DNA from 2 places in the Gemmobacter fulvus genome. Region 1 is predicted to be linked to the other one. Evidence: riboswitches for the same ligand, from Rfam matches in the RefSeq annotation. Region 1 holds a riboswitch; the other holds the start of a gene.
The links. Region 1 has a riboswitch for thiamine pyrophosphate ahead of thiB (thiamine ABC transporter substrate binding subunit). Riboswitches for the same ligand answer to the same signal wherever they lie in the genome.
Positions count from the first base shown of each region.

Region 2: it holds a riboswitch for thiamine pyrophosphate, as region 1 does, so the genes downstream of both, thiC (phosphomethylpyrimidine synthase ThiC) here and thiB (thiamine ABC transporter substrate binding subunit) in region 1, are expected to answer to the same signal.

Region 1 is NZ_CP076361.1:2,239,448-2,246,562, forward strand. It holds gene KM031_RS10785 (AMP nucleosidase) at 113-1,588, shown strand; gene KM031_RS10790 (HU family DNA-binding protein) at 1,740-2,027, shown strand; gene KM031_RS10795 (DMT family transporter) at 2,106-2,999, shown strand; gene aroC (chorismate synthase) at 3,010-4,110, opposite strand; TPP riboswitch at 4,235-4,333, shown strand; gene thiB (thiamine ABC transporter substrate binding subunit) at 4,373-5,353, shown strand; gene KM031_RS10810 (ABC transporter permease family protein) at 5,329-6,876, shown strand; gene KM031_RS10815 (thiamine ABC transporter ATP-binding protein) at 6,860-7,115, shown strand, end outside.
Region 2 is NZ_CP076363.1:17,974-25,088, reverse strand. It holds gene KM031_RS18620 (5-oxoprolinase subunit B/C family protein) at 1-507, shown strand, start outside; gene KM031_RS18615 (acetyl/propionyl/methylcrotonyl-CoA carboxylase subunit alpha) at 504-2,288, shown strand; gene KM031_RS18610 (phospholipase D family protein) at 2,410-3,978, shown strand; gene KM031_RS18605 (endonuclease/exonuclease/phosphatase family protein) at 3,995-4,741, opposite strand; TPP riboswitch at 4,835-4,957, shown strand; gene thiC (phosphomethylpyrimidine synthase ThiC) at 5,058-6,866, shown strand; gene thiO (glycine oxidase ThiO) at 6,863-7,115, shown strand, end outside.

The sequences.
Region 1 (7,115 bases):
ATGCAAGCCGCGTCATGCCGCTGTGACGCCGGGCCGCTATCTGCGGCAGGACTTGATTTGCTCCGCACAGACAGTGCAGAAAGGGCGATCAAAAAATGGATAGACAGACGTGATGCAGATTTCACAGACCATACTGACGCCGCCCGATGCGGCGCATGAAAGTTTCACCGATCCCGCCGCAGCCGTGGCGCGGCTGGAGGCGCTGTATGACGAGGCGACCGCCTTCCTGTCGGCCCAGTTCAGCACGGTGGTGATGGGGCAGCGCCCGACAGCGCGGCTGCGCGCCTATTACCCCGAGATCCGCTTTACCACGACCAGCTTCACCAAGACCGACTCGCGTCTGTCCTTCGGCCATGTGGCGCAGCCCGGCAGCTATGCCACCACCGTCACCCGGCCCGATCTGTTCCGCAATTACCTGACGCAGCAGATTGCGCTTCTGATCCACAATCACGGTGTTCCGGTCAGCATCGGCCCGTCGCAGACACCGATCCCGGTGCATTTTGCGGTGGCGGGCAACCCCGGCGTGGCCGTGCCGCAGGAGGGCGTGCTGGACTTCTCGCTGCGTGATGTGTTCGACGTGCCGGATCTGGCCACCACCAATGATGACATCGTGAATGGTGTGCTGACCGAATATGCCGATGGCTCGCGCCCGCTGGCACCGTTCACTGCGCAGCGGGTGGATTATTCGCTGGCCCGGCTGGCGCATTACACCGCAACCGATCCGCGGCACTTCCAGAACCATGTTCTGTTCACCAACTATCAGTTCTATGTCGATGAATTCGAGGCCTATGCCCGCAAGGTGCTGGGCGACCCGGACTCCGGCTATACCGGCTTTGTCGCCCCCGGCAATCACGAGATCACGACGCCCGACGCGGTGCTGCCGCTGAACCCGAAAATGCCGCAGATGCCGACCTATCACCTGAAACGGGCGGATGGGCAGGGCATCACGCTGGTGAATATCGGGGTCGGCCCGTCGAATGCGAAAACCGCCACGGACCACATTGCCGTGCTGCGCCCCCATGCCTGGCTGATGGTCGGCCATTGCGCCGGGCTGCGCAACAGCCAGAGCCTTGGCGATTTTGTGCTGGCCCATGCCTATCTGCGCGAAGATCACGTGCTGGATGCCGATCTGCCGATCTGGGTGCCGATCCCGGCACTGGCCGAGATCCAGATTGCGCTGGAAGATGCGGTGGAACATGTGACCCAGCTGGAAGGTTACGAGTTGAAACGCATCATGCGCACCGGCACCGTCGCCACCATCGACAATCGCAATTGGGAGCTGCGCGACCAGTCCGGCCCGGTGCAGCGCCTGTCGCAATCGCGCGCCATTGCGCTGGATATGGAAAGCGCCACCATCGCCGCGAATGGCTTTCGCTTCCGGGTGCCCTACGGCACCTTGCTTTGTGTCAGCGACAAACCGCTGCATGGCGAATTGAAACTGCCGGGCATGGCGTCGGATTTCTACAAGACGCAGGTGTCGCGCCATCTGCTGATCGGGATTCACGCGATGGAGCTGTTGCGCGAAATGCCGGTGGAACGTATCCACAGCCGCAAGTTGCGCAGCTTCGAGGAAACCGCCTTCCTCTGAGCCCTGCCAGCTTTGGCAAAACGCCGCGTAAACGGGCGATCGGGGCTTGCACTTTGCCGCGAAAACCTGTGTAGCGGGGCGCATCACGCCCCCGATGGGGCAAAGACAGACCCCGCGAGGCAGCGGGGCCAAAGACGATAAGGAACAGGACATGTCGAAACCGATGACCAAGACGCAGCTGGTGGCCGCTCTGGCCGAAACCATGGGCGCCGACAAGAAAGTCGCCGGCTCTGCTCTGGATGCGATTGCCGAAGTCGTGGCGCGCGAAGTGGCCGCCGGTGGCGCCGTGACGCTGCCGGGCCTTGGCAAGGTCGTGTGCCGCGAGCGTCCCGAGCGTCAGGTCCGTAACCCGGCCACGGGCGAAACCGTGACCAAGGCGGCTGACAAGCAGGTGAAATTCACCATCGCCAAAGCCCTGAAAGACAGCGTGAACGGCTGAGCCATTCCCGCCTTGCAGCCCCCGGGCTGCACTCATAGGGTCGCCTCGGGCGGCCCTTTTGCTTTTGCGGAGACGGAGATGGATATACGCGCGCTTGCGATGGGTCTGGCCTTCGCGGTGATCTGGTCTTCGGCCTATGCCACCGCGCGGGTGATCGTGGCGGATGCGGCGCCGCTGCTGTCGCTGGCCATCCGCTTCTCCATCTCGGGGGCGCTGGCCTTGGCTGTCGGGCTGGCGCTGGGGCAGCGGTTGCGGCTAACGCCTGCGCAATGGCGCGCGACGCTGATCTTCGGCCTGTGCCAGAATGCGATTTACCTCGGGCTGAATTTCGTGGCGATGCAATGGATCGAGGCCTCCCTGGCCGCAATCATCGCCTCGACCATGCCGCTGCTGGTGGCGGCTCTGGGCTGGATGCTGTTCGGCGAACGCATCCGCCCGCTGGGAATCGTCGGCCTGTTGACCGGCATGGCCGGGGTGGCGCTGATCATGGCGGCGCGGATGCAGGGCGGGGCGGCCCCCTTGGGGCTTGCGCTGTGCCTGATCGCCGCGCTGGCCTTGGCGCTGGCCACGCTGATGATGCGCGGGGCCAGTTCGGGCGGCAATCTGTGGATCGTGGTGGGTTTGCAGATGTGGGTCGGCGCAGCACTGCTCTGGGTCGCGGCGCTGGGGTTCGAACCGTGGCGGCTGACCGCCTCGCCCGCCTGGATGCTGGCGATGGCGTATCAGATCGTCATGCCGGGCATTGTGGCGACGGTGCTGTGGTTCGGGCTGGTGGCGCGGATCGGGGCGGTGAAAGCCTCGACCTTTCACTTCCTCAACCCGTTCTTCGGCGTGCTGATCGCCGCCGTGCTGCTGGGCGAGGCGGTGCGTCTGACCGATATGATCGGCGTGGTGATCGTGATGGCGGGGATTCTGGCGGTGCAGATTTCCAAACAGGTGCCGTCAGTTCAGGCCCCTGCGCGCGGGGCCTGAACTGGCAGGTTCAGCCGATCTTGCCGCGTTGCCCGCCGGTCTGGCCACGATCCAGCAGCAGGTGATCCAGCAACACTGCCGCCATCATCGCCTCGCCCACCGGCACGGCGCGGATGCCGACACAGGGATCATGCCGCCCCTTGGTGATCAGATCCACCTCTTCGCCGCCCTGCGTGACCGTCTGGCGCGGTGTGAGGATCGAGGAGGTGGGTTTCACCGCAAATCGCACCACCACATCCTGCCCGGTGGAGATGCCGCCCAGTATACCGCCTGCGTGGTTTGACAGGAACTCCGGGCCATTTGGCCCCATGCGGATCTCGTCGGCATTCTCGACCCCGGTCAGGCAGGCGGCGGCCATGCCTTCGCCGATCTCCACCGCCTTCACGGCATTGATGCTCATCATCGCGGTGGCCAGATCGCTGTCGAGCTTGGCATAGATCGGCGCGCCCAGCCCCGCAGGCACACCCGAGGCGACAACCTCGATCACCGCGCCGACGGAATTGTGGGCCTTGCGCAGGTCATCCAGATAGGCCGCCCAATCGGCCACCGCGACCGCATCGGGGCACCAGAACGGGTTCTGGTCGATCTGCGCGGCGTCAAACCGGCTGCGGTCAATCTGATGCGGGCCGATCTGCACCATATAGCCGGTAATTTTCAGCCCCGGCACCAGCGCAGCCAGCGCCGCCCGCGCCACGCCGCCCGCCGCCACCCGCGCCGCGGTTTCGCGCGCGGACGACCGGCCACCGCCGCGATAATCGCGCAGGCCGTATTTCTGATGATAGGTGATGTCGGCATGGCCGGGGCGGAAGGCGCGGGCAATCTCGCCATAATCCTTGCTGCGCTGATCGGTGTTGTCGATCATCAGCTGGATCGGCGTGCCGGTGCTGCGCCCCTCGAACACGCCCGACAGGATCTTCACCTGATCGGGTTCCTGCCGCTGGGTGGTGTATTTGTTCTGCCCCGGCTTTCTGCGGTCCAGCCAGTGCTGCAAGGCTTCGGCCTCGATCGGCACACCGGGCGGGCAGCCATCCACCGTGGCCCCCAGCGCAGGTCCATGGCTTTCGCCCCAGGTGGTGACGCGAAACAGATGTCCGTAGGTGTTGAAGCTCATGGCGCGCACTCCTTCTTGCGTTTGTGCATATGCCAAGCCCCGCTGCGGATAAACCCGAAATTCGTCTGATAGGGCGGGGCGAAGAGGGCTCCCCCTTGCGCCTGTCGCGCTTTGGCTTATGGTCTGCGCCACCTCGGGGTGCCTTGAGTGGCTGAGATGCGAAAGCGGACCCGTTGAACCTGAACCGGTTAAGACCGGCGGAGGGAAGGTGTGACCAACTCTGGCACGCTCCGTCTCCGCCCGTCGCAGATGGAGGATGACGATGAAATCACCTATGTTTGCTGCGGGTTTTCTGGCTGTCGCGTCGGTCGCGCAGGCAGAAACCCCAGTGCTGAATGTGCTGACCTATGACAGTTTTGTCAGCGAATGGGGCCCCGGCCCGGCGATTGAAAAGGCGTTCGAGGCCGAATGTGGCTGTGATGTGGTCTTTACGGCGGCGGGGGACGGTGCGGCCCTGCTGGCGCGGGTGCAGCTTGAGGGCGCGAAAACCGATGCGGATGTGGTGCTGGGGCTGGATACCAACCTGACCGCCGCCGCCCGCGCAACCGGGCTGTTTGCCGCGCATGGCCAGACGCCCGACCTTGCGCTGCCACTGGCCTGGACCGATGCCGATTTCCTGCCCTATGACTGGGGCTGGTTCGCCTTTGTCCACAACAAGACGCTGACGGCGCCGACCTCCTTCAAGGCGCTGGCCGAGTCGGATCTGAAGATCGTGATTCAGGATCCGCGCTCCTCCACCCCCGGTCTGGGCCTGCTGATGTGGGTGAAAGCGGCCTATGGGGACGAGGCTCCGGCGATCTGGGCGGCGCTGGCTGACAATATCGTGACCGTGACCCCCGGCTGGTCCGAGGCGTATGGCCTGTTTCTGGAGGGCGAGGCCGATCTGGTGCTGAGCTATACCACCTCGCCCGCCTATCACCTGATCGCCGAAGAGGATGACAGCAAGACCGCCGCCGTGTTCGAGGAAGGCAATTACCTGCAGGTGGAGGTGATGGGCAAACTCGCGGCCAGCGATCAGTCCGACCTGGCGGATCGGTTCATGGCCTTCGTTCTGTCGGATGCGGCGCAAGAGATTCTGCCCACGACCAACTGGATGTATCCGGCCAAACTGCCGACGGCGGGTCTGCCCAAAGGCTTCGAGACCTTGGTGCAGCCGGGCAAATCGCTGTTGCTGGGCGCGGACGAGGCCGAAGCGGCCCGCGCGGGCGCGTTGGAAGAATGGCGCGCCGCGCTGTCCCGCTAGGGGCTTTTGCCACGGCCATCGGTCTGGGGGCGCTGACCCTCGGGCCGCTGGCCGTGGTGATGATGCAGGCGGGCGGCGGCGGGGGTATCACCGCCGCCGACCTTGCGGCCCTGCGGTTCACCGTGACACAGGCGGCGCTGTCGGCGCTCGCCTCGGTTGCCTGTGCAGTGCCGGTGGCGCGCGCGCTGGCGCGGCGGCGGTTTCCGGGGCGCAGGCTGGCGATTGCCGCGCTGGGTGCGCCGTTCCTGTTGCCGGTGATCGTGGCGGTGCTGGGCCTGCTGGCGATTTTCGGGCGGTCGGGCCTGATCAATCGCGGGCTTGAGGCCCTTGGCCTGCCGGAAGTGTCGATCTATGGCATGGGCGGCGTGGTGCTGGCGCATGTGTTTCTGAACATGCCTCTGGCCACCCGCATGATCCTGCAAGGCTGGCAGGCGGTGCCGGGCGAGCGGCTGCGGCTGGCCGAAAGCCTTGGCTTCGGGCCGGGCGCGATCTTTCGGCATATCGAAGCGCCCATGCTGCGCGATGTGTTGCCGGGGGCGCTGCTGGCGGTGTTTGCGATCTGCCTGACCAGTTTTGCGGTGGTGCTTGTGCTGGGCGGCGGGCCGGGCGCGACCACGGTGGAACTGGCGATCTATCAGGCCGTGCGGTTCGAATTCGATCTGCCCAAAGCCGCCACGCTGGCGGTGATGCAGGTGCTGGCCTGCGGGGCGGCGGTGCTGCTGGCCGGGCTGTTCACCGTGCCCAGCGGCTTTGGCGCGGGCCTGGACCGGGCTGTGGCGCTTCCGCGCCCGGCGGGCTGGCGGCGTCTGCTCGACGCGGCGGCGATTGCGCTTGCGCTTGGCTTCATCGCTGCGCCCCTGCTGGCGGTGGGCTTTCGCGGGCTGCCGGGGCTGATGGCGCTGCCTTCGGCGGTCTGGCCTGCACTGGCGGCCTCGTTGACGGTGGCGGTTCTGGCCGCCCCGCTGGCGGTGGGTGCGGCGTTGCTGCTGGCGCTGGCGCTGGCGGTGGCGCGCGGCTGGCGCGGGCTGGAGCCCGTGGCGATGCTGCCGATGGCGGGATCGTCGCTGGTGCTGGGCACCGGGCTGTTCCTGCTGGTGTTTCCCTTTGTCTCTCCGGCGCGGGTGGCGCTGCCGGTCACGGTTCTGGTGACGGCGGTGATGGCGCTGCCCTTCGCCTTTCGCATCCTGCTGCCCGAGGTGCGGGTGCTGATGGCGGATTATGGCCGTCTGGCCGATGCGCTGGCGCTGCGCGGCTGGGCGCGGCTGCGCTGGCTGATCCTGCCCCGGCTGCGCCGCCCGCTGGGCTTTGCGCTGGGGCTGACGGGTGCGATGGCGGTGGGGGATCTGGGCGTGATCGCTCTGTTCGCGGCGGAAAAGGGGGCCACATTACCTTTGGTCGTGCAGCGGCTGATGGGGGCGTATCGGACTGAGGCGGCGGCGGGGGCGGCGCTGCTGCTGGTGGCGGCGGCCTTTGCGCTGTTCTGGATCTGCGATTGGTGGGGGCGGCATGGATCTGACACTTGAGGCGCTGCGGCTGCGGCAGGACGACTGGACGCTGAGCGCCGATTGGGCGGCAGTGGCTGGCCAACGCATCGCGGTGATCGGGCCGTCGGGCGCGGGAAAATCAACGCTGCTGAATGCGATTGCCGGGTTTGGCGCGCTGGATCAGGGCATGATCCGCTGGCAGGGCAGGCGCATTGATCTGCTGCCGCCCGGTGCGCGGCCGATCTCGATGCTGTTTCAGGATCAGAACCTGTTTCCAC
Region 2 (7,115 bases), on a different replicon from region 1:
ACGCTGGCCAATGTCGGCCCGGCCCCGATACTTGCGGGGGATGTGGTGCCGCTGGCCCATGCGCCCGCCGGGGCGGTGGAGCCGGATCTGCGCCTGCCGCGCGCCCTGCCCGCGCCGGGGCAGATCGTCACGCTGCCGGTGACGCTTGGCCCGCGCACCGACTGGTTCAGCCCCGCCGTGGTGGCGCAGTTCCTGTCGCAGGAGTGGGAAGTGACCGCGCAATCGTCCCGCGTTGGTATCCGCCTTGCCGGAGCGGTGCCGATCCGCCGCGACGATGCCGCAGAGCTGCCCTCCGAAGGCACCGAAACGGGGGCCATTCAGGTGCCCCATTCCGGCCAGCCGGTGCTGTTTCTGGCCGATCACCCGCTGACCGGCGGTTATCCGGTGATCGCCACCCTGCTGCCCGAAGCGCTTGATCTTGCAGCGCAGATCCCGCCCGGCGCGCGAATCCGCTTTACCGCCGCCCGCCCCTTTGCCCCCATTCAGCCAGACGCGAGCCAAGCATGACCCTTTTTGCCCCCAGCAGCCCCGATCTGCGCCCCGTCACCCGGATCCTGATCGCCAATCGCGGTGAAATTGCGGTGCGGGTGATCCGCGCCTGCCGTGACGAAGGCATTGCCGCCCTTGCCATCTATGCCGATGCCGACCGGGACGCGCTGTTTGTGCGCATGGCGGACGAGGCCTATGCGCTGCATGGCGACCGCCCGGCGGAAACCTATCTCGATGCCGACAAGATTATTGCCATCGCCCGGCGTGCGGGCGCGGATGCGATCCATCCCGGTTATGGCTTCCTGTCCGAGCGCGCCGATTTCGCCCGTGCGGTGCAGGCGGCGGGCCTGATCTGGATCGGCCCCGATCCGGCGGTGATCGAGGCGCTGGGTGACAAGATCGGGGCGCGCCGCATTGCCGAAGCCGTAGGTGCGCCCTTGGTGGCCGGATCGCCCGGCCCGGTGGAAACCCCGGCAGACGCCCTGGCCTTTGCCCGCGCCAATGGCCTGCCGATTGCCATCAAGGCCGCCTTTGGTGGGGGCGGGCGCGGCATGAAGGTCGCATGGCGGCTGGAAGAGGTGGAAGAGCTGTTCGCCTCGGCCACGCGCGAGGCGGAAACCGCCTTTGGCCGTGGTGAATGTTTCATCGAACAATTCCTCGACCGGCCTCGTCATATCGAAGCGCAGGTGCTGGCCGACCGGCATGGCACCGTCAAGGTGCTGGGCACGCGCGATTGTTCGTTGCAGCGCCGCAATCAGAAGCTGGTAGAGGAAGCCCCCGCCCCCTTCCTGACCGAAGCGCAGCGCGACCGCATCCACCAATCGGCCCGTGCGATCTGCGCCCATGCCGGATACAGTGGCGCGGGCACGGTGGAATTCCTGCTGTCGGGCAATGGCACCTTGTCTTTCCTCGAGGTGAACACCCGCTTGCAGGTGGAACATCCCGTCACCGAAGAAACCACCGGCATCGACATCGTGCGCGCGATGATCCGGGTGGCGCGGGGCGAGCGGCTGGCCGATGACAGTGTGCCTACACCGCGCGGCCACAGCATCGAATTCCGCATCAATGCCGAAGATCCGGCACGCGGCTTTCTGCCCACCCCCGGCCCGATTGCGCTGTGGGACGCGCCCTCGGGTCCCGGCATCCGCATGGACAGTGGCGTGGCGACCGGATCTGTCGTGCCCGGCAGCTTTGATTCGCTGATGGGCAAGCTGATCGTGACCGGGGCCACCCGCGCCGAGGCCTTGGCCCGCGCCGCCCGTGCGCTGGCCGAATTCCGCATTGATGGCGTGGCCTCGGTGCTGCCCTTCCACCGCGCCGTGGTGGCGCAGCCGGATTTCCGGGCCGAGGCTGGGGAGTTCCGGGTGCATACCCGCTGGATCGAAACCGATTTCGCCGAGGCGCTGGCCGAAACGCTGGCTGCACATCCGCGTGTGACGCCCGCCGATACGGCCCCGATGCTGCGCCTGTCGGTCGAAATTGACGGCAAACGGCACGAGCTGGGTCTGCCTGCGGGCCTGCTATCGGCCCTGCCCACGGCTGGAGGTGCGGCAGCACCCGCCAGCGTCGCGGCAGAGGCGGATGCCAATCTGGTGCCCGCCCCGGTGCCCGGCACGCTGCAATTGTGGCAGGTCGAGGATGGCGCGCTGGTGCAATCCGGCGAGGTAATCGCGGTGATGGAAGCCATGAAGATGGAAACCCGGGTCGAGGCCCCCCATGCAGGTCGGCTGACCCGGCTGGCCGAGGCGGGCACGGCACTGGCCTATGGTGCAGCACTGGCGCGCATCGTGGCCGAGTGATCGCGCTGGCGGAACCATCTGCCCCGGCCTAGAGTTGACCTGCCGACCCGGCCTTCGCGCGTTCAGTGCAGGGGCCGGGCGTGTCAATGGATGGGTTTTGCACATGATCCGGCTCTGAGAGATGCTGTCTGTCGCCCTCGGCCTTGGGCTGGCCCTTGTTCTGGCAGCGCTCGGGCTGCGCCTTGCCTTCTTTCGGGCGGCGCGACTGCCCCGCAGCAAATCCCAGGCGCTGCCCGCAAGCAACGACACCGCCCTGGGGGCCGCAGCGGCGGCCGTGCCCTGTGACGGCAACGGGCACAGCGGGCTGATCGGCCTGCGCGACGGGCTGGAGGCCTTTGCCACCCGGATTCACCTGATCCGCGCCGCCGAAGTCTCGCTCGATCTGCAATATTACCTCTGGCAGCCGGATATTGCCGGATATGTGGTGCTGGACGAGCTGCGCCGTGCGGCAGAGCGCGGCGTGCGGATCCGGGTGCTGGTCGATGACATCGGCGCGCCGGAACTGGACGGTGCCTTTGCCGCGCTGAACACCCTGCCGGGGGTAGAGCTGCGGATCTTCAACCCGTTTGTGCTGCGCCGGGTGCGGCTGATCAACCTTCTGCTGGATTTCGGGCGGCTGAACCGGCGCATGCACAACAAATCGCTGACGGCGGATGGGGCCGTCTGTGTGATCGGCGGGCGCAACATCGGCGATGCCTATTTTCAGGGCGACGCGCAGCGGCATTTCATCGACTTCGACGTGCTGGCGGCAGGCCCCGCCGCTGCCGATGTCGGGGCCGATTTTGATCGCTACTGGGCCTGTTCCGTTGCCATTCCCGCCGAAGCCATGCTGCGCACGCCCGCCGATGGCCTGCATCGGCTGACCACCGAAGCCGCCCGGCTGCGCGCAACGGCAGAGGCCGAACCCTATCTTCAGGCATTGGAGGACAGCTCTGCCGCCAGCGACCTGCTGTCGGGCTGCGCGCAGTTCCATTGCGCACCGGTGCGGCTGATCAGTGATCCGCCCGAGAAGGCCGCCGGGCGCGCCGAACGGCGGCAATTGCTGATCAACCGGCTGGATGCGCTGCTATCGCGCGCCCGGAAAGAGGCGCTGCTTGTGTCGGCCTATTTCATTCCGGGGCAAACCGGGTTGCGCGCGATAGAGGCGCGGCTGCGGCGCGGTGTGCGCCTGCGCGTGCTGACCAATGGCCAGCAATCCACCGATGTGACCATGGTGCATTGCGGTTATGCCCGCTACCGCCACCGGCTGCTTGCCGCAGGTGTCACGCTTTATGAGCTGAAGGCCGGCGAAGGCTTGCGCAAACCCACCTTCGGCGCGCGCCATCGCCGCAGACGGCGCGGGTTGCCCGGATCCTCAGGCACCAGCCTGCACTCCAAAACCCTTGTGCTGGACGGGCGCACGCTATTCGTCGGCTCGTTCAACCTAGATCCCCGGTCGAAATTCCTGAATACGGAAATGGGCTTTCTGATCGACAGCCCCGGGCTGGCCAGCGAAGTGTCCGCCGCGATCCGCGAGGATATGGCGGATGTGGCCTATGAGTTGCGGCTGTCGGCGCGGGGCCATCTGCAATGGGTCGACCCCGGTATGGAGGGCAGCGAGGTGCTGCACCGGGCAGAGCCGGGCACCACTTGGGCCAGCCGGGCCCTGGTGCGGCTGTTGGGCCTTTTGCCGATCGAATGGCTGCTTTAGGTCAGGCCCCTAAAGCTCAGTCCCTGCCCCGCGGGCGCAGCCGCGCCACCACCGGCAGATGATCCGAAGCCCGCCGCGCCAGCGCCGTGTCATGCGCCGCGACCGACAGCATGTCGAACCCCTTCGAGGCATAGATCCGGTCCAGCGGCAGGCGCGGAAAAATCGCCGGAAAGCTCGGGGCCAGCCCCGGCGCGCCAAGATGATGATCCAGCGCCGCAAGCGCCGGGCTGGGCCAGCGCCGCCATTCGTTCATATCGCCCATCACGATGGTCGGGCGGCCATCCCGCTCTTGCGCCTCGGCGGCCACCTCGGCCAGCATCCGCGCCTGTGCCCGGCGCGCCCGCGCCAGCAGCGCCAGATGCACCGCAATCACCCGCACCGGCCCGAACTGCGCCAGATCCAGATCGACGATCAGCGCGCCGCGCGGCTCTGCCCCCGGCAGATGCAGCCCGCGCACCGATTCGACGGCGGCGGCGCGCACCAGCAGCAGATTGCCATGCCAGCCATGCGCCAAGGCCCCCAGCGGGGCCGCCACCGGCACCGGCACCAGACCACTGGACGCCCGCAACACCGCCAGATCCAGCACCCCCGCCCGGTTGCCGAAGCGTCGGTCGCCCTCCTGCACCGCGACAATATCGGCCCCGAGCGCCGAAATCACCCGTTCCGTGCGCCGGGCATCGCGGCGCAGATCGGTGCCGATGCCCTTTTGCACATTATAGGTGGCAACAACGAGATCAGGATGCGCGGGGGGGTGTTTGGTCATGCGGGCATCGTTTCGTATCCCCGCCCCGGCTGCAAGTCCCGCATCATCCGCCTCGCGCAGTCTTGACGCATTCGCCGCCATCCCCTATCCCTTGCCCTACGTCAGGGGAGTCCCGCCCAAGGGACTGAGAGGCTGAATGTGGGGCAACCCACGGCGCAGCGACCCTTTGAACCTGACCCAGTTGATACTGGCGTAGGAAGACCGAAGGGCGCCGTCTGGGCCTCTTTGGGCCATATTGGCCCCCGATCATGGGCCATTGGCCCCTTTCTGCCTCGCATCTCCGGGTCTTTTTGAGTTTACGCTTGAGGAGACACGCATGACCATTCTGCCACCCAAGATCACCACCGGGGGCCTGCCCGCCTCGACCAAGATCCATCTGCCGGGCAGCCTGCATCCCGATCTGCGCGTGCCGATGCGCCAGATTGCGCTGCACCCTTCGGCCGGGGAACCGCCGATCACGGTCTATGACAGCTCGGGCCCCTATACCGATCCCACCGCCACCGTGCATATCGCACAGGGCCTTGCGCCGCAGCGGGGCCAGTGGCAGGTCGCGCGGGGCGATGTCGCCGCCTATCCGGCCCGCCCGGTGCAGCCCGCCGACAACGGCTTTGCCGAAGGCGCGCGGCTGACCCCGGCCTTTCCGCAGCAGCGTGCGCCGCTGCGCGCCACCGAGGGCCGCGCCGTCACGCAGCTTGCCTATGCCCGCGCCGGGATCATCACGCCGGAAATGGAATATGTCGCCATCCGCGAAAATCTGGGCCGCACCGCTTTGGCCCCCCGCGACGGCGAGGATTTCGGCGCGGCGATCCCCAACCTCGTGACACCGGAATTCGTGCGTGACGAGATTGCCCGGGGCCGCGCCATCATCCCCGCCAATATCAACCACCCGGAACTGGAGCCGATGATCATCGGCCGCAACTTCCTGGTGAAGATCAACGCCAATATCGGCAATTCTGCCGTCACCTCCAGCATGGAGGAAGAGGTCGAAAAGATGGTCTGGGCGATCCGCTGGGGCGCGGATACGGTGATGGACCTGTCGACCGGGCGCAATATCCACAATATCCGCGACTGGATCCTGCGCAATTCCTCGGTGCCGATCGGCACGGTGCCGCTGTATCAGGCGCTGGAAAAGGTCGGTGGCATTGCCGAAGACCTGTCGTGGGAAGTGTTCCGCGATACGCTGATCGAACAGGCTGAACAGGGGGTGGATTATTTCACCATCCATGCCGGGGTGCGGCTGCATTACATCCCGCTGACGGTGAACCGCGTCACCGGCATCGTGTCGCGCGGCGGGTCCATCATGGCGAAATGGTGCCTGCATCATCACCGCGAAAGCTTTCTCTATGAGCATTTCGACGAGATCTGCGACATTATGCGCGCCTATGATGTCAGCTTCTCGCTCGGCGACGGGCTGCGCCCCGGCTCCATCGCCGATGCCAATGACGCCGCGCAGTTTGCCGAGCTGGAAACGCTGGGCGAACTGACGCAGATCGCCTGGGCAAAGGATTGTCAGGTGATGATCGAAGGGCCGGGCCATGTGGCCATGCACAAGATCAAGGCCAATATGGACAAGCAGCTTGCCACCTGTGGTGAGGCGCCGTTCTACACGCTTGGCCCGCTGACAACCGATATTGCGCCGGGCTATGATCACATCACCTCGGCCATCGGCGCGGCGATGATCGGCTGGTTCGGCACGGCGATGCTGTGTTACGTCACCCCCAAGGAACATCTGGGCCTGCCGGACCGCGATGATGTGAAAACCGGGGTCATCACCTACAAGATCGCCGCCCATGCCGCCGATCTGGCCAAGGGGCATCCCGGCGCGCAGGCCCGCGATGATGCGCTGTCGCGCGCACGGTTTGAATTCCGCTGGGAGGACCAGTTCAACCTGTCGCTCGATCCCGATACCGCGCGCAGCTTCCACGATGAAACCCTGCCGAAAGAGGCGCACAAGACGGCGCATTTCTGTTCGATGTGCGGGCCGAAGTTCTGCTCCATGCGGATCAGCCATGACATCCGGGCCGAGGCGCAGAAGGAAGGCATGGCGCGGATGGCCGAAAAGTTCCGCGAAGGCGGCAATCTGTATATGCCGATCCGTCAGATCCCCGAGGTGGCGGGGGAATGACCTTCCGCATCTTCGGTGCGGGGGTGGCGGGGCTGTGCGCCGCCACCGCCCTTGCCGCGCGCGGGGCACGGGTCGAGGTGATCGACCCCGGCCCCGCGTCGCGCGCGGCCTCCTGGCTGGCGGGGGGCATGCTGGCCCCCTGGTGCGAGGCCGAAAGCGCCCCGCCCGAGGTGCTGGCCCTTGGCCGGGGCGCGGTGGATTGGTGGGCGGATCATGTGCCGGGTGTTGTGCGCCACGGCACGCTGGTTG